DNA from 2 places in the Cedecea neteri genome. Region 2 is predicted to be linked to the other one. Evidence: predicted binding sites of a transcription regulator. Region 2 holds the regulator's gene; the other holds the start of a gene.
The links. The regulator PurR, encoded in region 2, represses purine synthesis genes. The targets are predictions, from matches to a motif close to CANGCAAACGTTTGCNTG.
Positions count from the first base shown of each region.

Region 1: a site for PurR is predicted at 5,606-5,623, ahead of purT (formate-dependent phosphoribosylglycinamide formyltransferase). Genes of this name have one in related genera too.

Region 1 is NZ_CP009459.1:3,798,498-3,806,518, reverse strand. Features, by position in the region: gene zwf (glucose-6-phosphate dehydrogenase) at 85-1,560, shown strand; gene edd (phosphogluconate dehydratase) at 1,817-3,628, shown strand; gene kdgA (bifunctional 4-hydroxy-2-oxoglutarate aldolase/2-dehydro-3-deoxy-phosphogluconate aldolase) at 3,681-4,322, shown strand; gene purT (formate-dependent phosphoribosylglycinamide formyltransferase) at 4,387-5,565, opposite strand; gene LH86_RS17725 (YebG family protein) at 5,702-6,052, shown strand; gene LH86_RS17720 (tellurite resistance TerB family protein) at 6,176-6,850, shown strand; gene ptrB (oligopeptidase B) at 6,974-8,021, shown strand, end outside.
Region 2 is NZ_CP009459.1:2,936,819-2,944,839, forward strand. Features, by position in the region: gene cfa (cyclopropane fatty acyl phospholipid synthase) at 1-1,078, opposite strand, end outside; gene punC (purine nucleoside transporter PunC) at 1,375-2,577, opposite strand; gene punR (DNA-binding transcriptional activator PunR) at 2,692-3,630, shown strand; gene purR (HTH-type transcriptional repressor PurR) at 3,627-4,652, opposite strand; gene LH86_RS22600 (YnhF family membrane protein) at 4,945-5,034, shown strand; gene sodB (superoxide dismutase [Fe]) at 5,125-5,706, opposite strand; gene LH86_RS13910 (C40 family peptidase) at 6,043-6,891, opposite strand; gene LH86_RS13915 (Grx4 family monothiol glutaredoxin) at 7,252-7,596, shown strand; gene rnt (ribonuclease T) at 7,638-8,021, opposite strand, start outside.

The sequences.
Region 1 (8,021 bases), 860 kb from region 2:
AAATTACAAGACGTGCCTGGCTTAATGCTATCCGGGCCCCAAAGGGCCGGTAACAGCCGGGATATCCGAAACGAGGAGACAAACATGGCGGTAACGCAAACAGCCCAGGCGTGCGACCTGGTCATTTTCGGTGCAAAAGGCGACCTGGCGCGCCGGAAACTGTTGCCATCCCTGTATCAGCTGGAAAAAGCAGGTCAAATCCATCCGGAGACCCGTATTCTGGGTGTTGGCCGCGCAGAGTGGGATAAAGAGGCATACACCAAAGTTGTCCGCGAAGCCCTCGAAACCTTCATGAAAGAGAAGATTGACGAGAGCCTGTGGGACAAACTGAGCGGTCGTCTGGATTTCTGTAACCTGGACGTCAACGATACCTCTGCTTTTACCAAGTTGGGCAAAATGCTCGACCAGCAGAATCGCGTCACCATCAACTACTTTGCTATGCCGCCAAGCACCTTTGGCGCTATCTGCAAAGGGTTAGGTAAAGCGAAGCTTAACGCCAAGCCTGCTCGCGTCGTCATGGAAAAACCGCTGGGAACTTCCCTCGAAACCTCCCAGCAGATCAACGATCAGGTGGGTGAGTTCTTTGAAGAGTGCCAGGTTTACCGTATCGACCACTACCTGGGTAAAGAAACCGTTCTTAACCTGCTGGCGCTGCGTTTTGCCAACTCCCTGTTTGCTAACAACTGGGACAACCGCACTATCGATCACGTAGAAATCACCGTGGCCGAAGAAGTGGGCATTGAAGGCCGCTGGGGTTACTTCGATCAGGCCGGGCAGATGCGCGACATGATTCAAAACCACCTGCTGCAGATCCTGTGCATGATTGCCATGTCTCCGCCGTCTGACTTGACCGCGGACCACATTCGCGATGAGAAAGTGAAGGTTCTGCAGTCGCTGCGCCGCATTGACCGCACTAACGTGCGTGACAAAACCGTGCGCGGCCAGTACACCGCAGGCTTTGCGCAGGGCAAGAAAGTGCCTGGTTACCTGGAAGAAGAGGGGGCGAACAAATCCAGCGCCACCGAAACCTTCGTGGCTATCCGCGTAGATATCGACAACTGGCGTTGGGCCGGCGTGCCGTTCTACCTGCGTACCGGTAAACGTCTGCCAACCAAATGTTCTGAAGTCGTGGTTTACTTCAAAAACCCTGCGCTGAATCTGTTTAAAGATTCCTGGCAGGAATTGCCGCAGAACAAACTGACTATTCGTCTGCAGCCGGATGAAGGCGTGGATATTCAGATCCTGAACAAAGTTCCGGGCCTGGAGCACAAGCATAACCTGCAGACCACCAAGCTGGATCTGAGCTACTCCGAGACCTTCAATGAGTCTCACCTGGCGGATGCCTATGAACGCCTGCTGCTGGAAACCATGCGGGGCATTCAGGCGCTGTTTGTACGTCGTGATGAAGTAGAAGAGGCGTGGAAATGGGTTGACTCCATTACCGAAGCCTGGGCTGCAGATAACGATGCGCCGAAACCTTACCAGGCTGGAACCTGGGGGCCGGTGGCTTCCGTAGCAATGATTACCCGTGACGGGCACTCCTGGAACGAATTTGAATAACAGGCTGTGAACATGACCGGTAAAAAATTGCTAACAAATGGCCTTCATTTTACCGGTAACATGATCTAACACAGAAGTGGCATAGTTTTTTATGAATAATAGCCCCGCGTGGATTCACCCGCGGGGCTTTTTTATTTACACTAGCTGAAGCGTTTTTGCTCCCGACATCAAGTCTGATGGGCTACAAAGTTACTTTTATCAGCCCCGAACATGACGATATCAATGCGGGAGAACAGCCACTTTCTGAGGAACTTCTATGCATCCAAATTTGTTACGGGTAACATCGCGTATTATCGAACGCTCCCGCCCAACTCGCGAAGCCTACCTGGCACGCATTGAGAAAGCCCGGAGCAACACGGTTCACCGCTCGGAACTTGCCTGCGGTAACCTCGCGCATGGTTTCGCTGCCTGCCAGCCGGACGATAAGGCGGCGCTGAAAAGCATGTTGCGTAACAATATTGCGATCATCACGTCCTACAACGACATGCTCTCCGCCCATCAGCCGTATGAACATTATCCAGAGCAAATCCGCAAGGCGCTGCATTCTGTGGGCGCAGTGGGGCAGGTTGCAGGCGGTGTTCCGGCGATGTGTGACGGGGTGACTCAGGGCCAGGACGGCATGGAACTTTCGCTGTTGAGCCGCGAAGTGATTGCCATGTCTACCGCCGTTGGCCTTTCACATAACATGTTTGACGGCGCGCTCTATCTTGGCGTGTGCGACAAAATCGTGCCGGGGCTGACGATGGCCGCGCTGTCGTTCGGTCATTTACCTGCGCTCTTTGTGCCATCAGGCCCAATGGCTAGCGGCTTACCTAACAAAGAAAAAGTCCGCATTCGCCAGCTTTATGCGGAAGGTAAAGTTGACCGTCTTGCGCTGCTGGAAGCGGAAGCTGCCTCTTATCACGCGCCGGGGACCTGTACCTTCTACGGCACGGCGAACACCAACCAGATGGTGGTTGAGTTTATGGGCATGCAGCTGCCTGGTTCTTCGTTTGTTCAGCCTGATGCTGAGTTGCGTCACGCGCTGACGGACGCAGCGGCGCGCCAGGTCACTCGCCTGACCGGCAACGGCAACGAATGGATGCCTCTCGGGAAAATGATCGACGAGAAAGTGGTGGTGAACGGCATTGTTGCACTGCTGGCTACCGGCGGCTCGACTAACCACACAATGCACCTTGTTGCGATGGCTCGCGCTGCCGGGATCATTATTAACTGGGACGACTTCTCCGAGATCTCTGAAATTGTGCCGCTGCTGGCGCGCCTCTACCCGAATGGCCCCGCCGACATTAACCACTTCCAGGCGGCGGGCGGTGTGCCGGTGCTGATGCGTGAGCTGCTGAAAGGTGGCCTGCTGCACGAAGACGTTAACACCGTGGCCGGTTTTGGCCTGCATCACTACACCATGGAGCCGTGGCTCGATAATGGTCAGCTTGCCTGGCGTGAAGGCGCGAGCCAGCCGTTGGATAGCGACGTTATTGCCACGATGGAAAAACCGTTCTCCCGCCACGGTGGAACCAAAGTGCTGAGCGGGAATCTGGGCCGGGCGGTGATGAAAACCTCTGCGGTGCCGGTAGATAACCAGGTGATTGAAGCGCCGGCGGTTATTTTTGAAAGCCAGCATGACGTATTACCCGCCTTTGAAGCCGGCCAACTGGACCGCGATTGCGTTGTTGTCGTCCGCCATCAGGGGCCAAAAGCGAACGGCATGCCAGAATTGCATAAACTTATGCCGCCGCTTGGAGTATTATTGGACCGCTGTTTCAAAATTGCTCTGGTGACAGATGGAAGACTGTCCGGTGCCTCAGGGAAGGTGCCTTCCGCAATCCATGTTACCCCGGAAGCGTATGACGGCGGGCTGCTGGCGAAGGTGCAGGATGGCGACATTATTCGCGTCAATGGCCAAACGGGCGAGCTAACGTTGCTGGTCGATGAAGCCGTACTTGCGGCGCGCACTGCTTATCACCCGGATCTCAGCGCTGAGCGCGTAGGGACCGGTCGGGAGTTATTCGGCGCATTGCGCGAACAGCTTTCTGGCGCTGAACAAGGCGCAACCTGCATTAAATTTTAAACCCGCGGCAGCACTGCCCGGAACAGATTAAAAGTGGCTAAGAGGCGCTCAGATGAAAAATTGGAAAACTACAGCAGAACAGATCCTGAAAACCGGTCCGGTTGTGCCGGTTATTGTTGTTAACAAGCTGGAGCATGCGGTGCCGATGGCGAAAGCGCTGGTGGCCGGTGGCGTCCGCGTGCTGGAAGTCACGCTGCGTACAGCTTGTGCTATCGATGCCATTCGTGCGATTGCGAAAGAAGTGCCTGAAGCTATCATCGGCGCGGGTACCGTGCTGAACCCACAGCAGCTTGCGGAAGTGACTGAAGCGGGCGCGCAGTTCGCCATCAGCCCGGGCCTGACCGAGCCGCTGCTGAAAGCCGCGACCGAAGGCACTATTCCGTTGATCCCAGGCATCAGCACCGTTTCAGAACTGATGCTGGGGATGGACTACGGCCTGAAAGAGTTCAAATTCTTCCCGGCTGAAGCCAACGGCGGCACTAAAGCGCTGCAGGCCATTGCAGGGCCATTCTCTCAGGTGCGTTTCTGCCCAACCGGGGGGATCTCCCCGGCTAACTACCGCGATTACCTGGCGCTGAAAAGCGTGCTGTGCATCGGTGGTTCCTGGCTGGTTCCGGCCGATGCGCTGGAAGCGGGCGACTACGACCGTATCACTAAGCTTGCCCGCGAAGCGGTGGAAGGCGCTAAGCAGTAAGCCATAAAAAAGCCCGCAGTACGCGGGCCCAATGATTCAATCGCTCTCACTTGAGGGCGATTTTTTATCCTTCAACTTTCACCTGAGCGGCTGACGTCACGGCCCTTGTTACTGCCTCATCGACGCTGTTACCGGTTGCCAGCGCCACGCCCATACGGCGTTTACCCGCAATCTCCGGCTTACCAAACAGGCGAACCTGTAAACCACCGCCCAGCGCCGCGCCTACATTGCTGAACTTAACGTTGTCGCTATGCAGCTCTGGCAGGATCACCGCCGATGCGGCAGGGCCATACTGACGAATTTCGCCGACAGGCAGGCCGAGGAAGGCGCGAACGTGCAGTGCAAACTCAGACAGATCCTGAGAAATCAACGTCACCATGCCGGTGTCGTGCGGGCGAGGGGAGACTTCACTGAAAATCACCTCATCGCCGCAGACAAACAGCTCAACGCCGAACAGGCCGTGGCCGCCCAGAGCGGTAACCACTTTTTCAGCAATCTCTTTCGATTTTGCCAGCGCGATGTCGCTCATCTGCTGTGGCTGCCAGGATTCACGGTAGTCGCCATCCTCCTGACGGTGGCCGATAGGCGCGCAGAAATGCACGCCGTCAACGGCGCTGATGGTTAGCAGGGTGATTTCAAAATCAAAATTGACTACGCCTTCGACGATGACGCGGCCTTTCCCGGCCCGCCCGCCCAACTGGGCGTATTCCCAGGCTTTTGCCAACTGGTCGGCCGTGCGGATGAAGCTCTGGCCTTTGCCGGAGGAACTCATCACCGGTTTAACAATGCACGGCAAACCAATTTCCTGCACGGCCTGGTGGAAAGCGGCTTCACTGTCGGCGAAGCGGTAGCTGGAAGTGGGCAGTTCGAGTTCTTCTGCGGCCAGGCGGCGGATCCCTTCGCGGTTCATGGTGAGTTTGGTGGCGCGGGCGCACGGCACCACTCGCTGACCCTGGGCTTCAAGCTCCAGCAGGGCATCGGTGGCAATGGCTTCAATTTCAGGAACGATAAAATCGGGCATTTCGGCGGCGACAAGCGCTTTTAGCGCCGTGGCATCCAGCATGTTGATGACGTGGCTGCGGTGTGCGACGTGCATTGCCGGCGCATTTGCGTAGCGATCGACGGCGATAACTTCTACCCCGAGGCGCTGGCATTCAATGGCCACTTCTTTACCCAATTCACCGGAACCCAGCAGCATAACTCGCGTAGCTGCCGGGCGCAGAGCGGTTCCCAACGTTGACATGTGATTTAGCCTTAACAAAGAAAAAGACCGCTGCAGTATAAACGAAAACGTTTGCGTTGGCAGCGGCTTTCCGGCTTGTGTGATAAAATGAATGGCGATATACTGGATAAATAAACAGGTAAAACGGAGCTGCAAAATGGCGGTCGAGATTAAATATGTTGTAGTGAGAGAGGGACAAGAAAAAATGGCCTTTGCCAGTAAAAAGGATGCTGACGCTTACGACAAAATGCTGGATCTGGCTGAAGTCCTCGGCGACTGGCTGCAGCAAAGCCCGATTGCGCTGGATGAAGGGCAGAGCGACACCCTGGCGATGTGGATGGCGGAAAACAAGGATCTGCTGGCGGGCGTGCTGAAAAACGGCAAGCTGCCAGAGCCTGAAGTAAGCCAGTCTGAGCCAGACGCGGAGTCCTCAGCGCTTGAACAATCGCCAGCGGCAGAAGACAACGTCAGCGAGCACCCTGGACGCAAGCGCACCAAAGCCGCGTAATACGGTTCTGCGGTAAGCGCCGGGCAGCCGGCGCGATTCTTTTCCCATCTTTAGCGCTGTCCGACGTTTCTTGACGTCCTGTGGCCTACTCTCGACGAGTTAAGTCAACAGAGGATCTCCGTCATGAATAACTGGTTACAGCAGCTTCAGTCGCTCCTGGGGCAATCTAATTCCCCTCAATCTTCACAGCCTGCAGCCGGTCATGGTCCTGAAGGGATCGGTAAACTTCTGGTGCCGGGGGCGCTGGGTGGATTAGCCGGGTTACTGCTGGCGAGCAAATCTTCCCGCAAACTGTTAACAAAATACGGCACCAGTGCGCTTCTGGTCGGCGGCGGTGCCGTGGCGGGGAGCGTGTTATGGAACAAATACAAGGAGCGGGTTCGTCAGAACCAGCCCGCTTCCGCAGGCGGGAGCGAGCCGCACTCGTCGGTTGATGTTCGTACCGAAAGATTAATCACTGCGCTGGTTTTTGCGGCGAAAAGCGACGGCCATATTGATGCAAAAGAGCGTCAGTTTATTGAGCAACAGCTGCGTGAAGTCGGCATCGACGGCGAAGGCAAAGCGCTTGTCGAACGAGCTATCGACAGGCCTTTAGATCCTCACCAGCTCGCGCAAGGCGTGAGAAACGAGGAAGAAGCGCTCGAGCTTTATTACCTAAGCTGCACGGCTATCGATATCGATCACTTTATGGAACGTAGCTATTTAAACGCCCTGGGTGATGCACTAAACATCCCGCCGGATGTCCGCTCCGGCATTGAGCAAGACATTCAGCAGCAAAAACAGCCGCTCCCGGTTTAATCCTCCTGCCATTACTTTGTGCCGGGTCTGTCCCGGCATTTTCTTTTATCTTTCATGTTCCGCTTGCAAGCCCGGCTGAATTTGCCACCCTTACGGGGTGTTAAACGGAAAATGATGAAAGTGATGCCGCCAAAAGCCAAAAAAGTTCCTCACGCTATGACGTTGCATGGCGATACCCGCACGGATAACTATTACTGGCTGCGGGATGATGACCGCACCGATCCCGAAGTGCTGAAATACCTGGAGCAGGAAAACGATTACGGTAAAACGATCATGGAGAGCCAGCGCGCGCTGCAGGATCAGCTGCTCAAAGAGATGATCGCTCGCGTTCCACCTCGCGATGTTTCCGCCCCTTATGTGAAGAACGGCTATCGCTACCGTCAGGTTTATGACAAAGGGAATGAGTACGCGATTTATCAGCGGCAATCCGCGGTCAGAGAAGAGTGGGGCGAGTGGGACGTTTTGCTGGATGCCAACCAGCGTGCAGCCCATAGCGAGTTCTACACCATGGGCGGGTTTGCCATTACGCCGGACAATGCCGTGATGGCCCTGGCGGAGGACTATCTCTCCCGCCGTCAGTTCGGTATTCGCCTGCGTAATTTGAAAACCGGGAACTGGTATCCGGAGTTGCTGAATAACGTCTCGACCAGTTTTGTTTGGGCAAATGATTCCGTCACGCTTTACTACGTGCGCAAGCATCCGAAAACCTTACTGCCTTATCAGGTCTGGCGGCACACGCTGGGCCACCCGGTGGCCGATGACCAACTGGTGTATGAAGAAAAAGATGACGCTTTTTACGTCAGCGTGCATAAAACAACCTCCCAGCATTTTGTTGTCATTCATCTTGCCAGCGCGACGACGAGTGAGGCTTTGTTACTGGATGCCGAACTGGCGGACGCCGAGCCGCAAGTCTTTGCCCCGCGCCGGAAAGATCATGAGTACACGGTCGATCACTACCAGCATGGGTTCTACATTCGTTCCAACAAAGACGGTAAAAACTTCGGACTCTACCGCAGCGCCGTGCGGGACGAAAAACAATGGGAAACGCTGATTGCCGCACGGGAACAGGTCATGCTTGAAGACTTTACGCTGTTCCGCGACTGGCTGGTGGTTGCCGAGCGCCAGCAGGGATTGACCAGCCTGCGCCAGATTAATCGCCATACGCGTGAGT
Region 2 (8,021 bases):
CCCGGAAGGCACCTGCACAGGCATTCAGGTAGTAGCTAAACATCCGTTTAAAGCGCTCAGAATAGTTTCCTTCGATTTCAGGCCAGGTTGCCAGAAAACGTTCGTACCAGGCCATCAGCGTTTTGTCATAGTCGGCACCGAAGTTGTGCCAGTCTTCCATCACAAAATGCGGCTCGCTGGCATCGGCAATCTGCCGCACCGACGGCAGACAACCGTTGGGGAAAATGTACTTATTGATCCACGGATCGACATTATTGTCGGTCCTTTTAGAACCTATTGTGTGCAGCAGGAAAATGCCGTCCGGCTTGAGGTTGCGGTCGGCAACGTCAAAGTAGGTGGCATAATTTTTAGGCCCGACGTGCTCAAACATCCCGACGGAAACAATGCGGTCAAATTGTTCGTTCAGATCGCGGTAATCCTGCAAAAGGATGGTGACATCCAGACCTTTGCACCGCTCCTGGGCCATTTTTTGTTGTTCCGCAGAGATAGTCACGCCAAAGACGGATACGGCATAGTTGCGCGCAGCAAACTCGGCCAAACCGCCCCAGCCGCAGCCGATATCCAGCAGCTTCATGCCGGGCTTAAGCTGCAGTTTTTCGCAGATCATTTTGAGCTTGGCATCCTGCGCGTCGCTGAGATTTGTCGCGTCTTTCCAGTAACCGCAGGAATATTGCATGTGCTTGTCCAGCATCCGGCTGAACAGATCGTTGCCAAGATCGTAATGCTCTTTACCGACTATCCAGGCGCGTTTCTTAGACTGCAGATTAACCAGTCTTGCCGCCGCAATGCGCAGGGTATCTTTGAAATGGTGGGGCAGTTGGTTTTCCAGTCCGGCACGCAGGACTTTGGTGAAAAAGATATCCAGCCGTTCGCATTCCCACCAGCCGTCCATATAGCTTTCACCAAGGCCGAGAGAACCTTCCTGCAGAACGCGTTTAAAAAAGTTTGGATTTTTGACCTGAATATCAAAAGGATTTGGGCCGTTGAGGGTAATGCCTGCCCGGCTCAGCATTTCATTTGCGATACGATACCATTCGTTATCTCGTACGCTCACTTCTTCTATACACGATGAACTCATAGCTTCTCCATCACCTTGTTGTGATCAGAACCTTAAAACAGCGTAGACGCTATTCTCGGCTTGTGAGAACTCTCACGGAAAATTCCGCGTGCCTGATATCCGACGTAGAACAGAGAAAGGGGGGATTCTCCCTTACTGAAAGGCCATCCATGGAAAAACGAAAGCGCTCCGGCTCCCGCAAAATAAAATTGATAAGACTTATAGTAGAACCGCAATTACTATAAGCCCGTTTAATTGAGGGTTCAATGGAATATTGTTAGCAAGCTAATCACACAACATTCACATTATCATGCAGGTTACTGTGCGCGGGACAACTCGCTGTGGCCCTTGTTTTGTGCTTCTCGTTGGGCCGTGTGCTGCAGGGCATAGCCCAGACCGGCAAGCAGGATTGTCGCCAGCATCACGCTGGTGGTGGTCAGCAGCGGTGTCGTGACCAGCCAGGAAACCATTAAGCTTGCCAGGAAGCAAAGCCCAAGCTGCAGGGTGTTTTGCAGCGCTGCGGCTTTCCCGGTTGCCTGTGGGAAAGGCAGCAGGGCAGAGGCAACCACGATAGGGTAGATGGCACCGTTCGCCGCGGCCATCACGCAGAACGGGATAAGCAGCAGCGTCAGGTCAGCATGGCCACTCACCGCTACGCCCCAGGTGGCTACCACGCTCAGGGCATACAGGGCCAGCAGCCAGGGCAGCAGCTGTTTGCCGCTCCACTTTTGCAGCGCGCTGCGGCAGCCATAGCCCCCGACCAGGAAAGCGACAGTCTGCGGCATGTAGCTCAGGCCTATTGCCGCGGGGCTGTAGCCCATCTCATTCAGAATAAACGGCGAGCCGGTGAGCCAGGCGAAAAAGCTGGCGGAACAGGCGGCGTAAATCAGCACGTTGCCGCCGTAAACGCGGGAACGTAATAAAGAGAAGAAGCTGACTTTATTGTCTTCGGTTTGCTCGTGGTGCTGAGTCCGGGGCTTGAGGCGCAGCGTGGGGATCATCAACAGCAAAGCGACCACGAACAGCACGGCGAAAATGGCCTGCCATTCAAAATGGTTCAGCAGCCAGCTGCCGAGCAGCGGGGCCAGCGCCGGAGAAAGCCCGACCAGCGGCATGATGGTGGCAAAAATACGGCCAGCGCGGTTGGCAGGATAATAGTCGGTCACCAGGGCCTGCCAGCTAACTGCGGCCGAGCAGACGCCCACGGCCTGAATAAAGCGCAGCACCAGCAGCGTGGTGGCATCCTGCACCCAAAGCATCCCGATACAGCCGGCGGCAAACATGGCCAGGCCAATCAACAGCACAGGCTTACGCCCGAAGCGGTCGGAAAGCGGGCCCCACATCAACTGGGCAAAAGCAAAGCCGGCGAGGAACAGACTCAGGCTGGCACTCACGGCGGAGGCGGTGGTACCCAGATCTTGTTGAATGGCGGCGAAGGCGGGCAGGTACATGTCGGTGGCCAGGAAACCCAGCACGCTCAGCCCCGCAAGCCAGATAAGAAATCCCTTTGATGGTTGCATATTTCACTCTTGATTTTGATAGCAGGTTAACGGGGCAGGAGTCTACGGAGTGCAAAACCGCTTGTGAAACGCTAATATTTGCAAATTGCATTCAAATTTTTTGCAGGCAGAAATATGTGGTCTGAATATTCGCTGGAAGTGGTTGATGCCGTGGCGCGAAACGGCAGCTTTAGCGGTGCGGCCCAGGAGTTGCATCGCGTGCCGTCTGCCATCAGCTATACGGTACGGCAGCTTGAAGAATGGCTGGCCGTGCCGCTGTTTGAACGGCGTCATCGGGACGTTGAGCTGACCGCCGCCGGGGCATTTTTTCTCAAAGAAGGCCGATCTGTTATCAAAAAAATGATGGCAACGCGCCAGCAGTGCCAGCAGATAGCCAACGGCTGGCGCGGGCATCTGTCTATTGCAGTAGACAATATCGTTAAACCTGAGCGAACCCGCCAGCTGGTGCTGGATTTTTATCGTCATTTTCCGGATATCGAATTAAGGGTTTCCCAGGAAGTGTTCAACGGCGTGTGGGACGCGCTGGCCGACGGGCGAGTTGAGGCGGCGATTGGCGCCACGCAGGCGATCCCGGTCGGGGGGCGCTACGCATTTCGGGACATGGGGGCGCTTAGCTGGCGCTGCGTGGTTTCCGCTGGCCATCCGCTTGCGCAACGGGAAGGTATCATTCTGGATGATGACATTCGCCCCTGGCCGTCTTTGGTGTTGGAAGATACCTCCCGTTCACTTCCCAAGCGCATTACCTGGCTGCTCGACAACCAGCGCCGCGTGGTGGTACCGGACTGGGCGTCGGGGGAGGATTGCCTGACGGCGGGATTATGCATTGGTATGGTGCCAACGCACATTGCCCAGCCGTGGCTCGTCAGGGGAGACTGGAAAGAGCTGCTGCTGGAAAATCCATTCCCGGACGCGGCCTGCTGCCTGACCTGGCGGCAGGATGATGCTTCGCCCGCGCTGAGCTGGTTGCTGGACTATTTGGGCGATAGTGAAACGATGAATCAGGAGTGGTTGCAGGAGCCGGGTAACGTATTCCCGGCCCCCGAAGAGGCTTAGCGGCGGTAATCGCGGAACGGGCCGTCGGCCACCGAGCGGCGTTCAATCAGACGCGGATGAACTTCAATCGTCTGCGACTCTTCGCGTTTATTAATGATACGGTCGAGCAGCATGTTAAACGCCGTTTCGCCCAGGCGCTCTTTCGGCTGGTGGATAGTGGTCAGCGCCGGAGAGAAATAGCGGGCGTTGCGCACGTTGTCGTAGCCGATGATAGAAATGTCCTGCGGCACGCGCAGCCCCATTTCATCAGCGGCGCAAATCGCACCCATCGCCATAATATCGCCGCCACAGAAAACAGCGGTAGGGCGATGCGGCTGGTTAAGCAGCTGCTGCATGGCGCGATAACCCGATTCCGGTTCGAAATCACCCTGAACTACCCAGTTATCAGGCACTTTGATATTGGCTTCTTCAAGCGCCTTCAGGAACCCTGCATGGCGGCCGCCGCCGGTGTTACGTTCCAGTTGACCCGGGATAGCACCGATATCGCGATGGCCGCGTTCAATCAGGTAGCGACCCGCGAGGTAGCCGCCGTGGAAGGCGTTATCGACCACGGAATCGGTAAAGTCTGCGCGGGCTTCGCCCCAGTCCATCACCACCATCGGAATATGGCGGTACTCTTCCAGGGTTGAAAGCAGTGTGTCAGGGTATTCGGAACACATGACCAGCAGCCCGTCCACGCGTTTTTGCGCCATCATGGACAGGTAAGCGCGCTGCTTTTCAAAGTTGTTGTGCGCGTTGCCCAGAATCAGGGTGTAACCTTTGGCGAAACAGCTGTTCTCAACGGATTCAATAATTTCCGCAAAATAAGGGGCTTCGCTTGAGGTCGCAAGCAGGCCGATAGATTTGGTGTGGTTGACCTTCAGGCTACGCGCCACGGCGCTCGGTGAATAGTGCAGCTCTTTGATGGCTGCCCAAACGGCATTGCGCGTCTCTTCCGCCACAAAACGGGTCTTGTTAATGACATGTGACACAGTGGTAGTGGAAACGTTTGCGCGCTTCGCTACGTCCTTAATCGTTGCCATTAGATGTCACTCCAGACCATATCGTAAACTCCTGATAACTCATATGTTAAACGTTTGCCTTCGCTAACTCCTGGGGCAACACGTTGGTTGCAGGCCTGTCGGGGATGCGACATACAGCGGGAGGAGGGCGTTGCCGGGCGATACGCGGTAAATTAGCGAAGGATTTTGGCTTATCCCGGGGCAAAGTGGAAGAGGGAAAACCGATATCTGCGCAAATCCAGCAGGATTTTTATCGCTAATTGTGGGAAAATCACCCCACATACACTTTGTAGGGAAATAAAAGGAGCTTGCAATGAGTACCGATCTGAAGTTTTCCGTGGTGACTACGGTTATCGTACTGAGTCTGATTGTTGCCGGAGCACTTACCGCCGTCCTGCACTGATTTACAAAGGGCCGCGAAAAGCGGCCCTTATCATATATAGATGAAGGAAGAAAAACGTCACCTTCCTACTTCGTAAGTAACCGATAGAAATCAGCCCGCCAGGTTTTGCGCAACAAATTTCCAGTTCACCAGCGCCCAGAAATGGTCGAGATAAACCGGGCGCGCGTTGCGGTAATCAATGTAGTAAGCGTGTTCCCACACGTCCACGGTCAGTAGCGGTTTTGCCTCAGTTGTCAGCGGAGTTCCTGCATTAGAAGTCGAGACGATAGCCAGGCTACCGTCGCTATTCTTCACAAGCCAGGTCCAGCCGGAGCCAAAGTTTTTGATGGCCGCTTCGGTGAACTGCTTTTTAAAGGCTTCCACGCTGCCAAAAGTATGGTTGATGGCGGCCAGCACGTCACCGGTCGGCTCCCCACCGGCATTCGGCGCCAGGCAGTGCCAGTAGAAGGTATGGTTCCAGACCTGAGCCGCGTTATTGAAAATACCGCCGTCAGATCCTCTCACGATCTCTTCCAGCGTTTTGCCTTCAAACGGGCTGCCTTTGATCAGGTTGTTCAGGTTAGTGACGTAGGTCTGGTGGTGCTTACCGTAGTGATATTCGAGGGTTTCGGCTGAGATATGCGGTGCCAGCGCGTCTTTAGCATAGGGCAGGGCGGGTAGTTCGAACGACATTGCTTTACTCCTTGTTATTTTGTTTCACAATATAACTACAATTTGTGTGGTTATAAGGTTAGCAAATTACAGGTGAGTGAAAAAGCGAAATGAAACAACAAAATAAAACAGCCCGTTGCCGGGCTGCTCAGACTGCTGACAAGCTACCTGTGATGAAATAAATACCCGGTGACGTTTTAAAATAAACGAGGAAAATCAATTTATTGATTTTTAGCTGATAACCACAAAGAGGGAAAAACCACGCTTTTTCCCTCTTTGTCAGCAGCAATTAACAGCCCGTTGCCGGGCTGTTAACATTTTAATCAGTCTGATTAGCCCGAAAGGGCGTGGATAAGACTAACGAATGGTTTTTGGCGTCATCACCCGGCGGGCACCCACGTAGTGGCGCTGCCAGTAATCTTCGCTCAGGGAGGTGATCTGAATATCGCGGCCACTGCGTGGGGACTGAATAAACTTCCCGTTGCCAACGTAAACGCCAACGTGATCGGCGGTGCCGCGCCCTTGAGTACGGAAGAACACCAGATCGCCGCTTTCCAGTTCGCCACGGTCAACGGAAGAGGCATCTCGCAGGTGATACATTTCATTGGCGGTGCGTGGAATACGAATATTCACCAGATCTTTATAAGCGTAATAAATCAACCCGCTGCAGTCGAAACCGGTGCGTGGGGAGGTACCGCCCCAGCGATACGGCTTACCAATTTGTCCCATCAGCTTGTTCATAGCCGTTTTTTGCGCTTTCTGCACGCGTACTTTATGTGCCTGCGCGATGGTCAGATTTTTTTCCGACTTCACCTTAACGCACTGCTTTTTATGCCCTTTACGATGGGTGCATTTTTCAGTGTAGGCAACGGTGGCGGAGGCTGGCTGTAGGGCTAATTTCTGCGAGGTTTTTTTGCTGCTGGTTTTAGCGAGGGTGCTGCTTTTGCCTGTGGTGGTGCGTTTAGCCACTTTGGCTTTTGCCGGTGAGGTGTCTTTTTTACCGGACTTCTTTTTGGTGGAGGCTGTGCTGACCTTCGGTTTTGCTTTCTCTTTACCCTTGTTGCTTTTACTGGTTGTTGTCTTTGCCGGATGGCCTTTTTGTGCAACAGGATGGCGGACGTGCTCAGACGCCTGCGCCAAAGGTGTATAGGGCAAAGCAAATAGCAGAGCACATAGCGTGATAGAGATTTTATTTATCCGCGCCACTCGTCAATCCCCTGATAAATGAAGGCACGATGCTAACCATCATGCCTGCGTATGATTTTTGCGAAACCCGACGATTCTAATGCATAAAAGCCGATAATGTTAATAGGCAAATACTATTTAACGGCCAAAAGTGGAAGCTATAGCTAAAAAATTAACCATTCCAGGGTGTTATCCGCTGTTTAATTGATCTCGAATGAAGCAAATTGCTCATTTTCGCGCGCCGTAAAAGTGTTATTCTTAAAGTATGTTTGCTCGCCGGGGCTAGAAGAAAAACCCTGAGAAAAATGGTGTTTTCTGCCCGGGGCGCAACTGGCTACAATGGCAGGCTATTGCCGTATCAAGGTTTGAGGAAGCAAGACAATGAGCACTATTGAAAAAATTCAACGCCAGATCGCTGAGAACCCGATTCTTCTCTATATGAAAGGTTCCCCGAAGCTGCCGAGCTGCGGCTTCTCCGCTCAGGCCGTTCAGGCTCTGTCCGCCTGCGGCGAGCGTTTCGCCTATGTGGATATTCTGCAGAATCCGGACATCCGCGCTGAACTGCCAAAATACGCCAACTGGCCAACTTTCCCGCAGCTGTGGGTGGACGGTGAGCTGGTCGGCGGCTGCGATATCATCATCGAGATGTACCAGCGTGGTGAGTTGCAGGCACTGATCAAAGAGACCGCAGAGAAGCACAAATCTGAAGAGCCAGGCGCAGAGTAATCTCGCCTGCCAGTAAAAAAGCGACCCTTAGGTCGCTTTTTTTATGCCTCAGATTCAGGCTCGTCTGCCAACGGCAGTGGCCAGCCGCCGAGGCGCTTCCAGCGGTTGACGATTTCGCAGAACAGCAGGGCGGTCTGCTCGGTGTCGTACAGGGCGGAGTGGGCCTGCGAGCTGTCAAACTTCTGGCCTGCGGCGATGCAGGCTTTTGCCAGCACGGTTTGCCCCAGCACCAGGCCGCTCAGGGCCGCGGTATCAAACGTCACAAACGGGTGGAATGGGTTACGTTTTAATGATGCGCGCTCAGCGGCGGCCATCATAAAGCTGTGGTCGAACGTGGCGTTGTGCGCCACCATAATCGCCCGGCTACAGCCGCTGTCTTTAATGCCTTTGCGCACGGTTTTGAAAATCGCGTGGAGGGCATCGTA